Regions from separate parts of the Mesorhizobium sp. M0898 genome, predicted to be linked through region 2. Evidence: riboswitches for the same ligand, from Rfam matches in the RefSeq annotation. Region 2 holds a riboswitch; the other holds the start of a gene.

Region 1 (10,426 bases), on a different contig from region 2:
AAGAGAAGGCCTATGACATTGCGAGCAAGATCAGCGTCGCCTTCGGCACGGAAGTCGTGGCCACCCAACTCGGTCCGTTGCGAAGCACAGTCAGCGGCGGCATCGGCTTTGGCGGAACAAACGGCACCGGTCTCGACGATGTGCTGGCCGAAGCCGACGCAGCACTCTATGCGGCAAAGCGCGCCGGGCGAAATCGCGTCGTCGTCCGGGACCGGGCGAGCAAGGCCGACGGGCCGGCCTTGCGTTCTGCCTGATTGAGGTTTCTATCTTCTTGTTAGACCCATGATCTTGTCCGAAAACCGGATTCCACTTTTCGGGATCATGATCTATTCCGCCGCACCCAGATATTCCGACAGCGGCGGGCAGGAGCAGACAAGGTTGCGGTCGCCGGCGACATTGTCGATGCGTGACACCGGCGGCCAGTACTTTGCTGCGGTGTCGGCATCGCCGGCTGGATAGGCTGCCTCCAGACGCGAATAGGGATGGGTCCACTGGCCGGCCAATGCCTCGGCGGCGGTGTGCGGAGCGTTGACCAGAGGATTGTCGGCCAACGGCCATTCGCCCTTCGCCACCTTGGCTGCCTCGCCGGCTATGGCGATCATGGCCTCGCAGAAACGATCCAGCTCGCGCTTGGGCTCGGACTCGGTCGGCTCGACCATCAGCGTGCCGGCGACCGGGAACGACATGGTCGGCGCGTGGAAGCCATAGTCGATCAGCCGCTTGGCGATATCGTCGACGCTGATGCCGGCGCTGTCCTTGAGCACGCGGGTGTCGAGGATGCATTCATGCGCGACGCGTCCGTTGCGCCCTTTGTAAAGCAGGGGGAAATGCTCGCCAAGCCGCGTCGCCACATAGTTGGCGGAGATGATCGCCGTCTCGGTCGCCTGCTTCAGGCCGGAAGCGCCCATCATGCGAATATACATCCAGGTGATCGGCAGGATGGAGGCACTGCCGAACGGTGCCGCCGCCACGGCATGGGCCGAGCCTTCGGTGACGTGGCCGGGCAGATATGGCTTCAGATGCGCCTTGACGCCGATCGGGCCGACGCCGGGGCCGCCGCCGCCATGCGGGATGCAGAAGGTCTTGTGCAGGTTCATGTGGCAGACATCGGCGCCGATATCGCCGGGACGGGCGAGGCCGACCAGCGCGTTGAGGTTGGCGCCGTCGAAATAGACCTGGCCGCCATGGCTGTGAACCAGCGCACAGAGGTCGCGCGCGCCTTCCTCGAAGACGCCATGCGTCGAAGGGTAGGTGAACATCAGCGCCGCGAGGTTGTGCGCATGCTCGGTCGCCTTGGCCTGCAGGTCGGCCGTATCGATATTGCCGTCCTCGGTGCAGCGCACGACGACGACGCTCATGCCGGCCATGGCAGCACTTGCCGGATTGGTGCCATGCGCCGAGGACGGGATCAGGCAGACGGTGCGATGGCCTTCGCCGCGCGAGAGATGATAGCCGCGAATGGCGAGCAGCCCGGCATATTCGCCCTGGCTGCCGGCATTGGGCTGCAGGGTCACCGCGTCGAAGCCGGTGATCTCGGCCAGCCAGCCTTCCAGCTCGTCGATCATGGCGCGATAGCCTATCGAATGGTTTGCCGGCGCGAAGGGATGCAGGTTGGCGACATCAGGCCAGCTCACCGGCATCATTTCGGCGGCGGCGTTGAGCTTCATGGTGCAGGAGCCGAGCGGGATCATGGCGCGGTCGAGCGCCAGGTCCTTGTCGGCCAGCCGGCGCAGGAAGCGCATCATGTCGGTTTCCGAGTGGTTTTCGCGGAAGACGGGCTGGGTGAGAAACTCCTTGCCGCGCGGTTTTCCTGGCATGGAACTGCCGGCGGCAACGCCGGCCTTGGCGCCGAAAAGTGCTGCGATCGCCTCCAGATCGGCCTCGGTGGAGGTCTCGTCGAAGCTGATGCCGACATGGTCGGCGTCGATGACGCGCAGCAGCCGGCCGGTCTTTTCTGCGGCGGCGGCAATCGCGCCGGCTCTGCCCTTCACTTTCACGGTCACCGTGTCGAAATGGCTGTCGCCGACCACCGAAACGCCCGCTGCCTTGAGGCCGGCAGCCAGGCGGTTGGCCAGCGTGTGGACGCGGCCGGCAATCGCCTGCAGCCCGGCAGGGCCATGCCAGATCGCGTAGGCCGTCGCCATATTGGCGAGCAGCGCCTGTGCGGTGCAGATGTTGGACGTCGCCTTGTCGCGGCGGATATGCTGTTCGCGTGTCTGCAAAGCGAGGCGATAACCAGGACGGCCCTTGCTATCCGTCGACTGGCCAACGAGCCGGCCGGGCATCAGCCGCGTCAGCCTGTCGGAGACGGCGCAATAGGCGGCGTGCGGCCCGCCAAAGCCCATCGGCACGCCAAAACGCTGCATCGGGCCGACGGCGATGTCGGCGCCAAGCCTGGCCGGCGCATCGGTCAGCGTCAGGCCAAGCGGGTCGGCGATGAAGACGACCAGCGCGCCGGCAGCACGGGCCCTGTCGATCGCTGCCTTGTGGTCGCCGTAGACGCCGAATGTATCGGGCCAGGAGACCAGCAGGGCGGCGGTGTTGTCGTCGATCACCTCGCCGTCGACCTCGATGCCGAGCGGCTCGGCGCGGGTGCGCACGACGTCCAGCGTCTGCGGGTGCGGCGTGCCGGCCAGTGCCACCTTGGTGCGCTTGTCGCGATGATGGCGCAGCGCGATCCCAACCGCTTCGGCCACCGCCGTCGCCTCGTCGAGCAGCGAGGCCGATGCCACCGGCAGGCCGGTCAGTTCCGTCACCAGTGTCTGGAAGTTGAACAGCATCTCCAGCCGGCCCTGACTGATCTCGGCTTGGTAAGGCGTGTAAGCCGTATACCAGGCCGGGTTCTCGAACAGGTTGCGCTGGATCACCGGCGGCACGTGGACGCCATGATACCCGGCACCGATGAAGCTCTTCTGCACCGTGTTCTTTGCCATCGTCGCCGCGAGCTCGGCCAGCGCTTCCGCTTCGGTTGCGGGCGCGGGCAGGGCCAGCGGCCGGTCGAGCCGGATCGACTTCGGCACTGCCTGGCTGATCAGGGTCTCGACCGAAGGAACGCCGATCGTCGCCAGCATGGCTCTGACGTCATGGAGGCCCGGGCCGATATGGCGAGCCGAGAAGGGGTAGGGTGCTGCGGTCATCTTCCTGGTCCTGCTATCAACCAATATGGGCTTTGTAAGCGGCTTCATCGAGGAGTCCGTCGAGTTGGCGCTCATTGGCCAGCTTCATCTTCCACAACCAGCCGTCGCCGGTTGCCGCCGAATTGACGAGTGAAGGATCCGATGACAGCGAGGTGTTGGCCTCGGTGATCTCGCCGTCGACCGGCGCGTAGACGTCCGATGCGGCCTTGACCGATTCGACCACCACGGCGGTGTCGCCCTTGGCCAGCTTCTTCCCCGGCTCCGGCAGTTCGACGAAGACGAGATCGCCGAGCTGCTGCTGCGCGTAATCGGTGATGCCGACCGTGGCGATGCCGCCCTCGACGCGCAGCCATTCGTGATCTTCGGTGAAATAGGTCTTTGCCATTGAAATCATCCTTTGCGGTAGCGATGGGGCGTGAAGGGCAAGGGGTGGATGTCGACCGGGATTTTCGTCCCGCGGACATCGGCGAACAGTTTTGCGCCGGATTTGGCAAGCGGCGTCTGGACGTAGCCCATGGCGACCGGATGACCGGCCGAGGGGCCGAAGCCGCCTGAGGTGACATGGCCGGCAGGGTTGCCGTCAGCATCGAAAAGGGCAGCACCGGCGCGCACCGGCTGGCGGCCTTCCGGCTTCAGGCCGACGCGTTTTTGCGCCGGACCACGCTCCAGGATGGCGCGCAGCGCATCGGCGCCGATGAAGGCGCCAGAGGCGCGAACCTCCTTGGGGATGGGCCACATCAGCCCGGCGCTGGCCGGATCGATCTCCGGCGTGATGTCCAGCCCGTGCAGGCACAGTCCGGCTTCGAGCCGCAGGCTGTCGCGGGCGGCAAGGCCGACCCACATCACCCGCTCGTCCTCGAGCAGCCTGGCGACGAGGTTTCTTGCATCCGCTTCCGGCAGGCCGATCTCGAAGCCGTCTTCGCCGGTATAGCCGGACCGGCTCATGAACCATTTTTCGCGCGGCTCGATGCCGTGCATGAACACCAGCGAACCGGTCTCGATGCCGGCGCGGGAAAGGGCAGCCCACGCCTCGGGGCCCTGTATGGCCAGGAAGACGCGGTCGAGCGCATCCACTTTTACATCGAAATCGCCCTCTGCATCGAAATTTTTGGCCAGTGCGCGCAGATGCTTTTCGTCGGCGGCGGCGTTGCCGGCATTGGCGACCATCATGAAGCGCTCGGCGCCGAGCCTGGTGACGATCAGATCGTCCAGAATGCCGGCCGCCTCATTGAGGAAGAACGTGTATTTGGACTGGGAAACCTCAAGTGCGCCGGCATCGAACGGGCAGGCGCGGTTCAGAAGCGCTGCTGCCCCCGTACCGCTGATTTCGAACAGCTTCATGTGCGAGATGTCGAACAGGCCGGCATGCTCACGGCTGTGCAGGTGCTCCTTCATCACGCCGGCCGGATAGGTCAGCGGCATCGACCAGCCGGCGAAGGCGCCAAAGCGCGCACCAGCTGCCATGTGCAGATCTTCGAGGGGAAGGTGTTTGGTATCGTCGCCCGTCATGTCATCTCCAGAGTCGCACGCAAGCGGCCGCGAATGGCGACCAGTCCGTGCCCCTCTGTCTGAAGCCTGAGAGACTCGCGCCCCGTAACTCTGTCGGCAGCGCTTACACCTTCGGCGCGGGGGCAAGCCCCGACTTTCCAGAGTGTCTTTCCCGTCTACGGTTCTTTTGCCTGAGAGATTTCGGGCGATTTCCCCTTCGGCGGCAGCTCTCGCTGCTCTCTCCCACAAACAGGTAGGACTCGGTCAGGAGCCCTCGACTCGTCATCCATAGCCCGTGGACGACACCTTGTCACCTGCCGGCGACATTTTTACTGCCAGGTCTTCCGCGGGCCTTCTTTACGGGCAAGCCTTCGCTAACCACGCCGCTTGCCGGTTTCTCAAGACCTTGCCGATATACCGCATAAGGGCCGGCAATTACCGGCGGCGGGCGGGGAAGACAATGGGCGAATTGATCATGAGCGCGCCGGTGGCCGGGCTGGCCTCGAAAAATCGGATCACGGCGGAAGACGTGGTCATGCTGCGCGGCGAAGTGTTCGGCGACGGCCTAGTAACGCGCGGCGAGGCCGAGGCGCTGTTTGCGCTGGATGCAACGGCGAGGGACAAATGCGCAGAATGGCTTGAGTTTTTCGTCGAGGCCGTCACCGATTTCATCGTCCACCAGGAAAAGCCGGCGGGCTATGTTTCGCAAGACAATGCTGACTGGCTGATCCGGACGATTTCGCGCGACGGCATGGTCGACAGCCAGACCGAACTCGAGCTGCTGGTGCATGTGCTGGAAGTTGCCAAATCATCGCCGAGCACGCTTTCCAGCTATGCGCTGGAGCAGGTCGCTCATGCGGTCGTGGACGGCAAGGGGCCGCTGATGACCGGCGGCAGGCTTATCCCTGGGTCGATTGCCAAGGCTGAGGTCGAGCTGTTGCGCCGCATCCTTTACGCCTACGGCGGCGATGGCAACATCGCCATCAGCCGCGCCGAGGCCGAGGTGCTGTTCGAGATCAACGAGCGGACAGCGGCGGGCGACAACGATCCGTCCTGGAACGATCTGTTCGTCAAGGCGATCGCCAATTTCGTCATGTGTTCGGCCGGCTACGAACCGCCGGTGCGCGACGTGGCGCTGCGCCGGGATTCGTTCTTCGAGCAGGCCGATCCGGAGATCGGCGGGTTCTTCAGCCGCATGGTATCGGGCGGCCTGTCCGGCATCATGGAAGCCTATCTCTCACCGGGCGACGTCGAGGCCGAATGGGAATCGAGGAACAAGGCAGCCGAGGCACTGGCCCGCCGCGCCGAGACGGTCGACGCCGGCGAAGCGAAGTGGCTCGCCGAACACATCGGCGACCGGCCGCTGCATGAGAACGAGCGCGCGCTGCTGACGCTGATCAAGCACGCCTCGCCGGAAATCCACCCGGCGCTGAAGCCGCTGATCGACAAGGTTGCGTGAGCCTTTCACGAGCAACCGAGCGTCACTGCCAACCCTGAAGCGATGCGAACGGACAGGCAGCCAATTAACTGGACAGGCTCAAGCGCATCTCTAGCGACTGATTACAGCCGACGGCAGCGCATTAACCTTTCCGAGGACAGGCAACATCAGCCAGGATCGGTAGGCAGCCCTTAAGCGACAATGTCCTGAATCAGGCGCGTGAGTGGGGCTTCGTCGCCGGAAAAGCTTGAGATCATGGCCTTCATTACACGATCGCGATCCAGCTCGTCATCGTCGAAACCATGGCCGGCGTTATCGGCTAATATCGCCAGAAACGCCAGCTGAGTGCGGCCGTTGCCTTCTCGGAAGGGGTGTATCGCATTGATCTCAGCGAGAACGTGCGCTGCGCCAGCTGCAAAGACCTCGGCTGATGTGCTGGAATAATGGCCGGCGGCTGAGAGTTCTCCGAAAACCCGCTGCATCTCGGCATCGATGTACTCAGGGTAGCAAAACCAGTTACCGCCCTTGCCGATGCGGATGGTGCGCGGTTCACCGGCCCACGCATAGACGTCCTGAAACAGGTGACGATGCAGTGCCAGATAGTGCGGATAATCCAGATCACCAGCTGGAAAAGCCTCATCGGCCCGGGTCAGAAACAGAGCGAGCTCAAACTCGTCGAGCTCGGACTGATCATGAATGTCGAGGAGGTTGCGAAGGACGGTCGTGCCCGGATAGCACAGAGGATCGGATTCTGCGGCATAGACCAAGGTCCGCTACTTCTTGCGCGCCTGTTCTTTGATGAGCTTGCGTCGCTCATCACCGCTCAGCCCACGCTGCGAGCTTTGCTCAAGGATATGCCCCATGCGTGGACTTAGCTTCATACCTTCGACGGCGCTGATTTTGGCGCCTCGACTGCTCGTCAGGACATAGTGTCCGCTCTTTGGCGAGCGATCTAATTTGGGGGAACGACTTTTCATCTGGCAACGCTAGCACATGCCGGCCAAGGGGACCAAAGCGAATTTTGCGGCCGTGAAACAGCTGAATCCGACGATCATGGAGCGAGCGCGCCACTGTCGCTGAAATACGGTCGCTGATCGACAAGGTCGCATAAGCAGTCGCGCGACGCTATTGTTTGGCGGGCTCCGGCTTGGCGCTGGTGTCGAACCGCGACATCCATTTGAAGCTGCCGAACCAGTAGCGGCGCACGCCGCCTATGGTGCCGTCGGCGGTGCGCGCGCCGATCCAGTTGTTGACGTATTGGATGAGGCGCACATCGTCCGGGCGCATCGCAAACGCCTCCGGCGTCCGCAACAGCGGGCCGCCCACCATTGTCAACTTCGCGTCATAGAGCCTGGCGGCCATTTGGGGCGTTGGCGATGTCGCGACCATTGCCTGTGCGTCGCCGCCGATGATCGCGGCGAAAACATCTGAGGTATTGTCGAAAGACAGGATGGTCGCCTTGGGAAAAGCTTCCTTCGCGGCGGCTTCATCGGTGGAATTGGACAGCACGGCGATCTTGTATCCCGGCGCCGCCACTGCCTTTCCCGGCCTTTTCCCAAGGCTGGCGATCGTCGCAACCATGCGGATATCGGCGGTGCCGGTCTGGTTGGAGAACACCACCTCGCGTGCGCGTTCCGGCGTGCTGGCGTAGCCAGCCGCGATCATGTCGAAATCACCCTTGAGCAGTCTTGTCTTAAGGTCGTTCCAGGGCACCTCGACCAGCTTCAGGTCGACGCCGAGATCAGACGCCAGCGCACTGGTCAGGTCGACATCATAGCCGGCGAACTTCCCGTCGGCCTTCTTGAGGATCCATGGCGGGTTGAGCGCCACGCCGACCGTCAGTGTCTTCTGGTCGATGATGCGCTTGAGGCTGTCGTCCGCCCGGGCTGGCAGCAGCGACAAAGCCAACCACGCAGAAAGGGCAAGTATAGTTGTGGCGATCATCTTAGCGCGCATTAATATAACCTCGCTGAGCCCGTCCGGTTGTCAGATTTACACAGAGGTGCCATTCTGTCGATAGCGGACCCTGATGGAGAGTTGCGATGTCGGCATGGATGGCGGTTACCGGTTCGATGATGTTCCTGGTTTGCATCCTGGGCAATCCGGCGAAGCTTTCGCTGCTGCCGGCGGCAGCGCAGGCTGCGGGGGCAAAACGCGTGGTCTGCTCCAGCGCCGATTACCGCTATTCCTATTGCGGGATCGATACGCGCCGCGGCGTGCAGTTGACCTCCCGGCTGTCGAAGGCGCGTTGCGTATACGGTAGAAGCTGGGGCTATGACGGCGGCGGCATCTGGGTCGACAATGGTTGCTCGGCCGAATTCGCAGTCGCCAGCCCCAACCGCAATCCCTCTGCTGGCGACGTCGCCGCAGCCATTATCGTCGGCGGCGTGGTAGGCGCCATTCTCGACAACGGCGATTCGCATCGCCATCATTCCGATAATTACTATCCGAAGCCGCGCCCGCGCCGTTACGACCAATGGATCGATCCGACGCCGCAATTCGACAATCAGGGCAACCCCAACTTCGATACCCACGGCAACTACCAGGGACCGCATGGGCTGGGCAAGCTTGTCACCCCTGACGACAATCCTGACCTGAATCCGGCCCTGCGCAGCGACGGCGACGACAGCGACGACGACAGTTAGATGAAGCTTAGGTCAGGTTTCTGTCAGATGCCGCCGTACCAGTCGTAGCCATTGTCCTCCCAATAGCCGCCTCTGCCGCCGCCGATATTGGCGAAGCCGTCGACCAGCTCGATCTTGTAGAGGTATTTCGGCATCTTGTAGCCGAGCTGGCGCTCGACGCGGACGCGCAGCGGCGCGCCGTTTTCGACCGGCAACCGCTTGCCGTTGAGGCCATAGGCAAGGATCGTCTGCGGATGGCGGGCATCGACCAGGTCGATCGAGCCGTAATATTTGATGTCGCCGGCCAGGCTGCGGTCGATCGTGTCGAGGCAGTGGAACATGACGTAGCGCGCCTGCGGCTTGACCACTGCCTGGTCGAGCACCAGCGACAGCGGCGTGCCGGTCCATTTGGCAATGCAGCTCCAGCCTTCGACGCAGTCGTGGCGGGTGATCTGGGTGCGGCTCGGCATGTTCATCAGCTGCTCGCGGCTCAGCGACAGCGGCTTTTCGACGAGGCCTGAAACCTCCAGCCGCCAGTCGGCGAAATCGCTGGCGAGCAGGCCCTTGTAGAAATCGTCGTCCGGTGCGGTGACGCCGTTCGGCCGCTGCGGCTGGCGAATGTCGGCCTCGGTGAACTCCGGCGCCAGCGCATCAGCGCCGGCAAGCAGTCGCTGCGCCCGCCAGGTCAGGCCATTGGCGCTTTCGAGGAAGCTGCGCAGGCTGTCGCCGACGCCAAGCTGGCTGTCGAAGGCGTCGCAGCCCGACAGCATGATGCCGGAAAGGCCGAGGCTGGCCGAGGTCAGGAACTTTCTTCGGCTTATCTGTAGCTTGGGGCTGATCTCGAATTTCGCCATGTCAGGCACTCCTCTCTGGCGCTTTGTCGCCATGCGCCGGCGGGTCGGTTCGGTACCAGCCGGTGATGATGGAGCGCAGCTCGTTGATCGGGCCGGCGGCGAGGATCATCACGATGTGGATGATGAAGAAGGCGACGAGCAGCAGCATCACCGTGAAATGAATGGTGCGCGCCGTCTGCCGGCCGCCGAGCAGATCATTCAGGAACGGCAGCACCGAATCCATGCTCGGCGACATGGCAAGGCCGGTGATGATCATCAGCGGCAGCAGCACGAACAGCACGCCGCCATAGGCCATCTTCTGCAGCGTGTTGTAGTCGCGCGTGTGGTGGAACCTGAGCTTGGCGTGCTCGACAATGTCTCGCGGCAGGCGCCTGAAATCATCGAGGCGCGGGGCAAGATCGCGGCGCAAATGGCCGTTGATCAGGCTGGCGACCAGCCAGACCAGCAGCGTGCTGGTCAGCACCCAGGCGAAGAAGAAATGAACAACGCGCGCGGTGCCGAGATCGTAATAGGAAGGGATCGTCGCCCAGGACGGGAAGGCACGGGAGGTCTCCTGGCCGGCCGGACCCGACCAGCCGAGCACGCCAGTGGTATCGAAGCGCTTGCCGAAGATTTCGGTATAGCCGCGCGGGCCAGTCGCCGTATTCTCGGCGCCAATGGCGAAGACGGTGTTGTTGTAGCCAAAACCCGACTCCTTGCCGATGTAGAGCTGTGGGCGGGCGTTGAAGATCTGCAGGCCGGAAAGCAGCATGAAGAACAGCGCGATCGCCCACAGCCAATGCGTCAGCCGCGTCCAGCGCGACTGGCGATAGATCAGCGTCGCATCCGTCGAAGCAGCGCTATCTGCCCCGGTGCTGGCTTCGCCTCTGGCAACTGATTCCATAT
Region 2 (10,426 bases):
ATTTGATCGGCGGCAAAGTACACGTGACCGATAACGTTTGTTCACACGCATACGCTCTCCTTTCCGACGGCTGGCTGGAAGGGACTCTCATCGAGTGCCCTTTGCATGGTGCTCAATTTGAGATCACCTCCGGGGAAGTGGTTCAAGGCCCGGCTGACTGCCCAATCACCGTGTTCAAGACGAAGGTGGAAGACGGCCAGGTCCTGGTGCGACTTCCCGTAGAGTGAACAAAGCAGTTTCTGCTTAGCTTTCAGCAGCGCGGAACACCATCGATGGCAACCCAACAGGTCGCCAGCAATCTCGCGATGGGCGAGGCACCAAGATCCCTGCTCGAAGCGTGGCGTGGACACAGTGTTCGGCATCTCCGAGTCCATACGGTCGAACTCTATGGTGGGTTGACACCGTCCAAGATACGCCGCGGCGAGCAGAGCGGGCGTCAGGGCCGACCACTATGCGCGGGTTTTCCGGCAGCGTTGCCTACGGTTGCTATCCAGGCAGTCAGCTTGAAGAATCACCACGCGTGCCATTGCGAATAAGCTCTCGAGTCGGACGCCCCCATTTTTCTCAGACGAAGAATGTCGGATTCGGCGCACCGAGGTTGTTGGACACCGGCGTGCTCGCTGGACGAAGGCAAACAATGGATTAGGGCAGAGACCTTCCATCTCTACAAGTGTGCGGAGCTCGACAGTAGCCCCTCGTATCACTCTAGAGCCGCAGCACGTGATTGCCGCTGCGAAAGCGTAGCGTAGCAGAGTCATGCGCGCCAGCGCTCGGAACAACTATCCGTAGCCTGGCCCACTGGCTCACCTATGGCGCGAGCGCCGTCAGATACGGCGACTCGCAACGCTTCGCCGGCGTCATAAGAACTGCACGAACTCCGAGTTTTGGAGCAGGCTAGCCAAGACGCTTACGCCGGCAACGGCAAACACGGTCTCGAATATCCCGTTCATAGTGGCGACCGCCCGGCCGCTGGCCACGCAGTTCTTCGGCCAGCGTGCATAAGCAGCAATACGCAGGCTGGCGTGGACAGACAAAGATCACCATTACTCCGCACACTACACCCATTGCCAGCGAATGTTGTTGAGCTCGATAGAAGCGGAGCAGAAACGCCCCATTCCCGTGGCTCGAGTTATCAAATGTGCTTTCATGAGGTGCTCGAGTGACCCCTTTTGTTGTTGCTGAAGAAAAAGGGGCATCCTTGGTTCGCGCGTTTCAGCGCGCCGTCAAAAAAGATGGACCTGTTTCACGAATGAGGGACAGCTGGGCGGCAACTATCGTTGGACAGAGCTATAAACGGAACCGTTCAATATTGCAGTACGGGAGAGATCGGCACGCTGCCGACACCCCAGGAGCAAACCCCAAGGAAACACTCAGGTACAAGCGACCGTCCTGCCGAACAATCTGGAGAGAGACGCCGTCAGCGTCCACCGAAGGGAAAGCCGGGCCGCCCCGGTTAACTCTCTACAGGGAATAGATTTGGGGAAGGAAACACGGACCGACTGACCCGAACCCGTTGTCCTGTCTGGAGACTGAAATGCCTAAGATTGTTGTGATTGGTGCCGGCATTACCGGCGTGTCGACAGCCTATGCCCTATTGGAACAGGGGTATGAGGTCACAGCGCTAGAGCGTCAGCGCTATGCCGCAATGGAGACCTCATTTGCAAACGGCGGCCAGCTGTCGGCGAGCAATGCGGAAGTCTGGAACCACTGGTCGACGATCTTAAAGGGCATCAAGTGGATGGCAAGGCGCGACGCGCCACTCCTCATGAACCCCGCGCCGACATGGCACAAATATAGCTGGCTTGCGGAATTTGTATCCCATATCGCCAAGTATCGCGAGAACACTGTCGCTACCACCCGGCTGGCGATAGCGGCGCGCAGGCACATGTTTGAGATCGCTGAGCGTGAGGGTATCGATTTCGATCACGTTCGCCGGGGAATCCTTCATGTCTATTGGGATAAGACGGGCTTCGACCACGCTACGAAAGTCAATCAACTCCTCGTCGAAGGAGGCCTGGACAGGCGGCCGGTCACAGTGAGCGAGATCGCTTCCATAGAGCCGTCATTGCGGGGCGCTTTCTATGGGGGGTTCTACACACCTTCGGACTCAACAGGCGACATCCACAAGTACACCACCGGGTTAGCCCGCGCGTGCGAACGGCGTGGTGGAAGTTTTCACTATGACGCGTCGGTGACAAAGATTGAGCGACGCGGCCGGTTCAGGCTGACCTACTCTAACCATGCTTCCCCGGCTCAGGTTATCGAGGCCGACGCGATCGTCGTTTGCGCGGGCTCGAATAGCCGTGACTTCGCGGCGATGTTGGGGGATCGCCTCAACATTTATCCCGTCAAGGGCTACTCAATCACGGTCCAACTGGAAGACAACGCGGCCCAGGAAGCCGCTCCTTGGGTGAGCATTCTCGATGACCGTGCCAAAATCGTCACCAGCCGGCTTGGTGAAGCGCGCTTCCGAGTGGCCGGGACCGCGGAGTTCAATGGCCAGAACCGTGACATAAGGGAAGACCGCGTAAGGCCTCTGGTAGACTGGACGCGGCAGCTGTTCCCGGGCGTCAACACGAACCGCATCGTGCCGTGGGCTGGCCTCCGTCCAATGATGCCGAACATGATGCCGCGTGTCGGCAAAGGTAAGGCACCGGGCGTCTACTATAACACCGGGCACGGGCACCTTGGCTGGACACTATCTGCCGCGACATCAGCCATGTTGGCTGAGACCGTCGCAAAGGATCTTCCTGTCCTCGATCATCTGGCGGCATAAGGGAGGATAAGGTGGACATTCAGCAGTTAAACGCCGGCCGCATCGAAGCCGCGGGGCTGAAGATCGACAGGAACCTCTACGACTTCGTGGTGGACGAGGCGCTGCCGGGAACCGGCATCCGAAAGTCGGAATTTTGGGCGGTCTTTTCGGCCATCGTGCACGATCTTGCACCCACAAACCGGGCATTGCTGCGCAAGCGCGACGAGATCCAAGAGGCCATAGACAAGTGGCATCGCCGCCACGGCTCCCATGCCGATCTGCAATCCTACAAGGCTATCCTCGAGGAGATCGGTTATCTCGTGAAGGAAGGACCGGACTTCCGAGTCGCCACAGCCAATGTGGACCCGGAGATCGCCACGATTGCCGGACCGCAGCTCGTTGTGCCGGTGATGAACGCGCGCTACGCCCTGAACGCGGCCAATGCGCGATGGGGCTCGCTCTACGATGCGCTCTACGGCACCGACGCCGTTTCAGAGGCGCAAGGCGCCGAGCGCGGGCCGCGCTACAATCCCGCGCGCGGCGAGCGGGTCATCGGCTGGGCGCGCAAGCTGCTGGACGATGCCGTGCCGCTCGCCGGAGCAAGCTGGAGCGACGCCCGCAGCTTTTCCGTCGAGCAAGCGGTGCTGCGCATCAAGACCGCGCATGGCGGCATGATCGGCCTGAAGCGGCCGGATCAGTTTGCCGGCTATCTCGGCGCGCCGCATAAGCCCACGCACTTCCTGCTGCGCAACAACGGCATCCATATCGAGGTGCGGATCGACCCGACGTCTGCCATCGGCCAGTCGGACGTTGCCGATATTTCGGACGTCTGGCTGGAATCGGCGATCACAACGATCATGGATTGCGAGGACTCGGTCGCGGCTGTCGACGCCGAGGACAAGATGATGGTTTATCGAAACTGGCTGGGCCTGATGAACGGCGACCTGTTGGAGGAGATTTCCAAGGGAGGGAAGACCTTTGTACGCAGCCTCAACCCCGACAGAGAGTTCATCGCGCCCGACGGATCAATCTTTCGCCTGCGCGCCCGCGCGCTGATGCTTGTGAGAAATGTCGGGCACGTGATGACCAGTCCGGCGATCCTCGACCGCGACGGCAATGAGGTGCCGGAAGGCATCATGGATGCCATGATCACGGCGATGATCGCGCTGCACGATGTTGGACTGAATGGCCGGCGGGCAAATTCGCCAGCGGGCTCAGTCTATATCGTGAAGCCGAAGATGCACGGACCCGAGGAGGTCGCCTTCGCGGTCGAGCTCTTCCGCCGTGTCGAGCTGGCGCTTGGGCTTGCGGCCAACACGCTAAAAATGGGTATCATGGACGAGGAGCGGCGCACCACGGTGAACCTCAAGGAGTGCATCCGCGCCGCCCGCGAACGCGTGGTGTTCATCAACACCGGCTTCCTGGACCGTACCGGCGACGAGATCCACACTTCCATGGAAGCGGGGCCGATGATCCGCAAGGGCGACATGAAGCAGTCGACCTGGATCGCGGCCTACGAGAACTGGAATGTGGACGTCGGCCTGGCCTGCGGGCTCTCGGGGCGCGCTCAAATCGGCAAGGGCATGTGGGCGATGCCCGACCTGATGGCGGCCATGCTGGAGCAGAAGATCGGGCATCCGAAGGCTGGCGCCAACACGGCGTGGGTGCCGTCGCCGACGGCGGCGACTCTCCACGCCACGCACTATCACCGCGTCGATGTACATGCGGTGCAGGAGAGCCTGAAGAGCCGTCCGCACGCCAGTCTGGACAATATCCTTTCCATCCCGGTAGCGGTGCGGCCCAATTGGGCACCGGAAGATATGCAGAAGGAGCTCGACAACAACTGCCAGGGCATCCTCGGCTATGTTGTGCGCTGGATCGACCAGGGCGTCGGCTGCTCCAAGGTGCCCGACATCGACGACGTCGCGCTGATGGAGGACCGCGCCACACTGCGTATTTCTTCGCAACACATCGCGAACTGGCTGCATCACGGGGTTTGCGCGCGCGACCAGGTAATGGAGACCTTGAAGCGCATGGCTGCGGTCGTCGATCAGCAGAACGCCGGCGACCCGCTCTACCGGCCGATGGCATCGGACTTCGACACTTCTATCGCGTTCGCTGCGGCGAGGGATCTGATCTTCAAGGGGCGCAAGCAGGCGAGCGGGTATACGGAGCCAGTGCTGCATGCCAGGAGGCGGGAGTTAAAGGCGAGCCTCAACCGATCCAGCCAAGAGCAAACGATGAATATGAATGCGATTAACTCGCCCTCGCCAGTCAACGCCACTGATTGAAGCCGCACTCTCTAGGGCAAAGGACGAAGGCTAAGCCCTTGAGCGTCGCCGTCAGGTGCGCAGGCGGTCATCTGGATGCTGAGAAGCAGGATGGTGCCTCAACACTGCGCTTCGAGAATGCGGCGGCAAGGCCCGTTGGCTGGCGGCGTTGGATCACGTCACCTCGACGGACTGCGGCCGAGCCGCTGTCTTATTGGTCGGGCTCAACGCAGCGTCGAGCGGCTGCATCGTGCCATCCCGCAACGCGTTCTTGGACCGCATCCCGGTGGAACGCTGCTGCATCGCGCAGAGGCCGACGATATTTCACACTACGCCCGTTTTTGCGGCACGCATTTCAGCAGCCGACGCAATTTTGGCGCAAGCGCCCCTTCACCACGGATTAATGTTGGGATGTGGTCTCCCGGCGAGATCATTCGACTAGAGAATTGAGAGGCCTGCCGCTTTCTCAAAATCGGCGAGCCACAACATGAAAACCGATGTCCCGATTCGGCCTCCTGGAAGCGCGGGTTTCGCCGCGGCCTTGCTCGTGCTTGCCGCCGCCTTTGGTGCGAGTCTGCCCTCGGGCTGGTCATCCTATCTTGACAGCACTCCACAATGAAACAGAGGCCCCGCATGTCCAGAAATACTATCACCCGTGTACGCGCCAAGGGCGATGCCTTCTCCATAGGCTTCGCGCTCGGGCGGGCCAGCGCGTCCGGCTTCAGCGAAGGGGTCCTGCGCACAGAATATTATCGGGCGCTGAACGCACGCTGGCGCGGATCCGACTATCTGAAGACATTGGAATCCGCGGCGCGCGCCGCGTATCCGCGCTATGTGCGCGAGATCGAGGGGATCGCCCAGGGTGCAGGGCAGGATTTTGAAGACGTCTTCCTTTGGAACTGCCGTGGCGACCTACGTCTACCCGAAGGCATCTCCCCGGCAACGAAAGCTCTCGCTGCCACAGGCTGCACCTCGCTCATGATCCCCGGGGAAGGTGATGGCCCGGCGATTATTGCCCACAATGACGACGGCGCGGCAGAAATTCTCGGCGCCTGTCTCTGGGTCGAAGTCGAGCCGGATGAGGGCCCGGCATGGAGTTGCTTCATGTACCCCGGCATGGTGCAGGGGCACACGTTCGGACTGAACGAGGCTGGGATCGTCCAGACCGTCAACAATATCAGCGCCCACGATCTTCAGCCTGGCGTGCCTCGGCAGATCATCTGCCGCGCGATCCTCGATGCGAGAAGTCTTGACGAAGCGGTAGGCATCCTGAAGCGCAAGGACCGCGCGAGTGGCTTCCATCACAATCTCGGCGAGGCGAAGACACGCCGGCTCCTCTCGGTCGAGGCGCCCGCCTCCGGTTTTGCTGGTCGAGAGGTCGCTTCGCCCCGAGCCCATGCCAACCACCTGCTCTTCAGTGAATTCGACGGGCTGGAGCAGACGATTACCCAGTCATCTCGTAACCGGCAGGAAACGGCAGACCGGATGATTGCGGAAGGTGCGCTCGTGGGTGGCGCGGAGGCGGTGCTCTTCGAAGAGAGCGCCCCGATCTACCGCGACACAGACCGGAAATGCGACGACAACATCCATACCCTCGCTACGGGCGTCTTCGCGCTTTTCCCTGATCGCATCGAATGGCGCGTGCACGCCGCGCCAGACGAGCGCGACGCACTCAGCGGAACGATGCGCGTCGCCTGATCCACTCTGGCTGCTCCAGTCTAAGTGTTCTAACTCGAGGGTGACCCTCTGGCCACTGCTGGCGCGACGTCTGAAGGAGCAGGGTCTGGCCGTTCGCATTCTCAAGTGTGCTCATTTTAACGGGGGGCTTTGCGGTGCCGTGGGCTCCCTTGACGGGTCCTGTGGACGGCAGTTGATTTTCGCCACCTGCAAGTGGATATTGATTTTCGCATTTCAATCTTTAGGGCAAAATGCAATGAATGTGGCGCAGCTCACGACGATAATTGAAATTGCAATCACTGCAGACATGATTCCATGGATGACCTAGATCGAAGGATCCTGACGGCTCTACAGAAGAACAATCGGCTTTCCTTTGCCGAACTGGCGGAATTGGTTGGTTCTTCGGCTGCGTCGTGCATGCGACGAGTGAACAAGCTGCGTGAGGATGGCGTGATTGTTGCGGACATCTCGCTGGTGGATCCCAAGGCTCTTGGCAAATCGCTTACCGTTGTGGTCACGGTAGAGCTTGATCGTGAGCGTCTTGACCTTGTCGATGAATTCAAGCGCGCGATGCGCGCGGCCAAAGAGGTTACCCAGTGCTACATGGTTACGGGCGACGCCGATTTTGTGCTGATTGTCGCCGTTGAGGACGTCGAAGCCTTTGACGTTTTCGTCAAGACGAAGCTATACACTAACCCCAATGTCCGAAAATTCCGGAGCATGATTTCGCTTGATCGTGTCAAGTTCGAACCTCGGGTTATGACGTAGTGTCGGGTGGGTCGCGGTTAAACCGTCAATCTAAGCGGTTTTTTGAAACCACCATTGCGCGTCCAGCATCAAATTGAGCTTTTTCGCCTAATCAATTGTGCAATCTAGAGGGATACAATCGATCCTGCGACAGGACGGCGTGAGTAGCCAACCCTTCGACGTGGGGAAAGCAAAGTATACCAGTTTAAAGAAAGAAGAATGGCGCCCGCTATGACACAGCTTTCATCTGCGCTTCCAGCTATCGACGCGCATTACGTCGATCGACGGAGCTATCCGCACGGGATTGCGTTCATGGACGGGCAATACCTGCCGATGTCCGAGGCCAAGATCTCCGTACTTGATTGGGGTTTCCTGCATTCCGACGCAACCTACGACACGGTGCATGTCTGGAATGGCAGGTTCTTCCGGTTGGATTTGCATCTTGACCGTTTTTTTGGGGGCATTGAACGGCTGCGAATGAAGCTTCCCTACGATCGCGAAAAAATCGCTTCGATCCTTGAAGATTGCGTCGTTCTATCGGGCCACAAGTCGGCGTACGTAGAGATGATTTGCACGCGCGGTTCCTCGCCGACCTTCAGCCGCGATCCCCGCCAGGCTGAGAACCGCTTCATCGCGTTTGCTGTCCCATTTGGATCGGTCGCCAACAAGGAACAGCAGGAAAGAGGCTTGCACGTCGCGATCAGCGAGACTGTTCGCATTCCGCCCAAATCGATCGATCCCGCGATCAAGAACTATCATTGGCTCGATCTCGTGATGGGCCTGTTTGACGCCTATGACACCGGAGCGGAAACGGCACTGATTCTGGATACCAACGGGCACATCGCGGAGGGCCCTGGCTTCAATGTGTTCGTTGTTAAAGACGGTCTCTTGAGGACACCCGCTTTTGGGGTGTTACCTGGCATCACACGCCGAACTGTGTTCGATCTTTGCGCCGAGATTGGGCTGTCGGCCAAGGCTGTTGATATCAGCCGTGCTGAGATCAAAGCGGCTGACGAGGTGTTCATCACCTCGACTGCCGGCGGCATTATGCCTGTGACGCGCATCGACGATGGCGCGATCTCTAACGGGCGGGTCGGACCCATCACCCGCCGACTGATTGATCTCTACTGGCAAAAGCACGATGATCCCGCATGGTCGACTGCTATTATTTATCCGTGATCAGAAGCCACGCGCAGCAGCTTGGCGGACTCGTTCGCGGAGCTCTCACTGCTCCCGGATGAAGTGGGCCGTTCGGCGGTTGTCCTCCTCGATTTGGCTTGCGACCCACATACCTCCTTGCACCGCTTCGCCATCAGCTAGGCGCTCGCTTCGCGATGGTGCGGCGAATGTTGCGGTACCAGGATGCATACCTGAAAAGGTGACTGGAGCGTCGCTTTTTCCTGAGTGCTGCCGGTTTGCTCGTGGTCACAAATCTCTGTTGGTTATGACGACCGCGGCGCTGGCTACTTTCGCGACGAAGCGGTTACAACTCGAGTTGAGCATGTCGGTTGCGTAGGCCGTCTTCCATACCATTCCTGCGGAGGTGCCGATGAAGAATGCATTCATTGCCCATTTGTCGGCGGAACTGGCTGTTTTGAAGTCCGCGGGACTCTACAAGTCCGAACGGGTGATCACCTCGATGCAGTCCGCCGAAATCCAGGTTGCCGGTCAGAGAGTGTTGAATTTCTGCGGTAACAACTATCTCGGCCTTGCCGACAGCGAGGAACTTCGCGAGGCAGCCAAGGTCGCGCTCGATCGCTACGGTTACGGTATGGCTTCGGTGCGCTTCATCTGCGGCACGCAGGAGGAGCACAAGCAGCTCGAGACGCGGATCTCGTCCTTCCTCGGCATGGAGGAGACGATCCTCTACGGCTCGTGTTTTGACGCCAATGGCGGGCTGTTCGAGACGCTGCTTTCCGAAGAGGACGCCGTCATTTCCGATGCGCTCAACCATGCCTCAATCATCGACGGCGTGCGGCTGTCAAAGGCAAAGCGATTCCGCTACGCCAACAACGACATGACGGCGTTGGAAGAAGAATTGAAGAAGGCGGAAGGCAGCCGCTTCAAGCTGATCGCCAGCGACGGCGTGTTCTCCATGGACGGCATCATCGCCAACCTTCGGGGCATCTGCGATCTGGCGGAAAAATACAATGCCATGGTGATGGTCGACGATAGCCACGCAGTGGGCTTCGTCGGCAAAAACGGCCGCGGTTCGGCCGAGCATTGTGGCGTCGAGGGCAGGGTGGACATCATCACGGGAACGCTTGGCAAGGCGCTCGGCGGCGCCTCTGGCGGCTATACCAGCGGCAAGAGACAGGTGGTGGACTGGCTGCGACAGCGCTCGCGCCCCTATCTGTTCTCCAACACGCTCATGCCGGCGATCGCCGCTGCCTCGCTTAAGGTATTGGAGCTGATTGCCGATGGCGACGAGTTGCGTCGGCGCCTATTTGGCAATGCAGAGCGTTTCCGGTCGAAAATGGGCCAGCTCGGCTTTACGCTGGCCGGCGCCGACCACCCGATCATCCCGGTGATGCTGGGCGACGCGGCATCAGCGCAGGAGATGGCAACCCGCATGCTGAAGCTCGGCATCTATGTAATCGGTTTTTCCTTCCCCGTGGTGCCGAAAGGCCAGGCGCGCATCCGCACGCAAATGTCGGCCGCGCATTCGACCGAGGATATCGACCGGGCGGTGGAGGCCTTTAGGCAGGTAGGCAGGGAATTGGGGGCCATCTGATGTTGAATATGGCTGAGCGCGTTTATGGCGCGCAAGGCTCATATTTTGGACCCCGCGGGGGGGAAGGAATATTTTCGATCATGTCTGTCGCCGCATTGTTACATCCATGGGGGCAAGGCCATTTTGGCTCAAGATCGTCCCGGCCAAGGGGTAGCCCAACTGTCGAGCTGCGACGGAGACCACTTCGGATGGCCTGTGTGCCACACAGATCGAATAGGATAGTGTGGTACTCCCGTAAAGGTG

Evidence for each region. Region 2 has a riboswitch for glycine ahead of NKH90_RS29570 (D-amino acid dehydrogenase). Riboswitches for the same ligand answer to the same signal wherever they lie in the genome.
Region 1: another riboswitch for glycine. It lies ahead of gcvT (glycine cleavage system aminomethyltransferase GcvT); the one in region 2 lies ahead of NKH90_RS29570 (D-amino acid dehydrogenase).

The regions. Positions count from the first base shown of each region.
Region 1 is NZ_JAMYOE010000001.1:288,212-298,637, reverse strand. Features, by position in the region: gene NKH90_RS01490 (GGDEF domain-containing protein) at 1-254, shown strand, start outside; gene gcvP (aminomethyl-transferring glycine dehydrogenase) at 327-3,137, opposite strand; gene gcvH (glycine cleavage system protein GcvH) at 3,154-3,522, opposite strand; gene gcvT (glycine cleavage system aminomethyltransferase GcvT) at 3,528-4,646, opposite strand; glycine riboswitch at 4,795-4,881, opposite strand; gene NKH90_RS01470 (hypothetical protein) at 5,086-6,084, shown strand; gene NKH90_RS01465 (Fic/DOC family protein) at 6,255-6,830, opposite strand; gene NKH90_RS01460 (transporter substrate-binding domain-containing protein) at 7,189-8,019, opposite strand; gene NKH90_RS01455 (DUF3011 domain-containing protein) at 8,106-8,708, shown strand; gene NKH90_RS01450 (molybdopterin-binding protein) at 8,732-9,541, opposite strand; gene NKH90_RS01445 (cytochrome b/b6 domain-containing protein) at 9,543-10,424, opposite strand.
Region 2 is NZ_JAMYOE010000048.1:277-10,702, forward strand. Features, by position in the region: gene NKH90_RS29565 (non-heme iron oxygenase ferredoxin subunit) at 1-227, shown strand, start outside; glycine riboswitch at 1,308-1,397, shown strand; gene NKH90_RS29570 (D-amino acid dehydrogenase) at 1,535-2,776, shown strand; gene NKH90_RS29575 (malate synthase G) at 2,788-5,046, shown strand; gene NKH90_RS29580 (C45 family autoproteolytic acyltransferase/hydrolase) at 5,659-6,723, shown strand; gene NKH90_RS29585 (Lrp/AsnC family transcriptional regulator) at 7,018-7,470, shown strand; gene NKH90_RS29590 (aminotransferase class IV) at 7,681-8,628, shown strand; gene NKH90_RS29595 (glycine C-acetyltransferase) at 8,999-10,183, shown strand.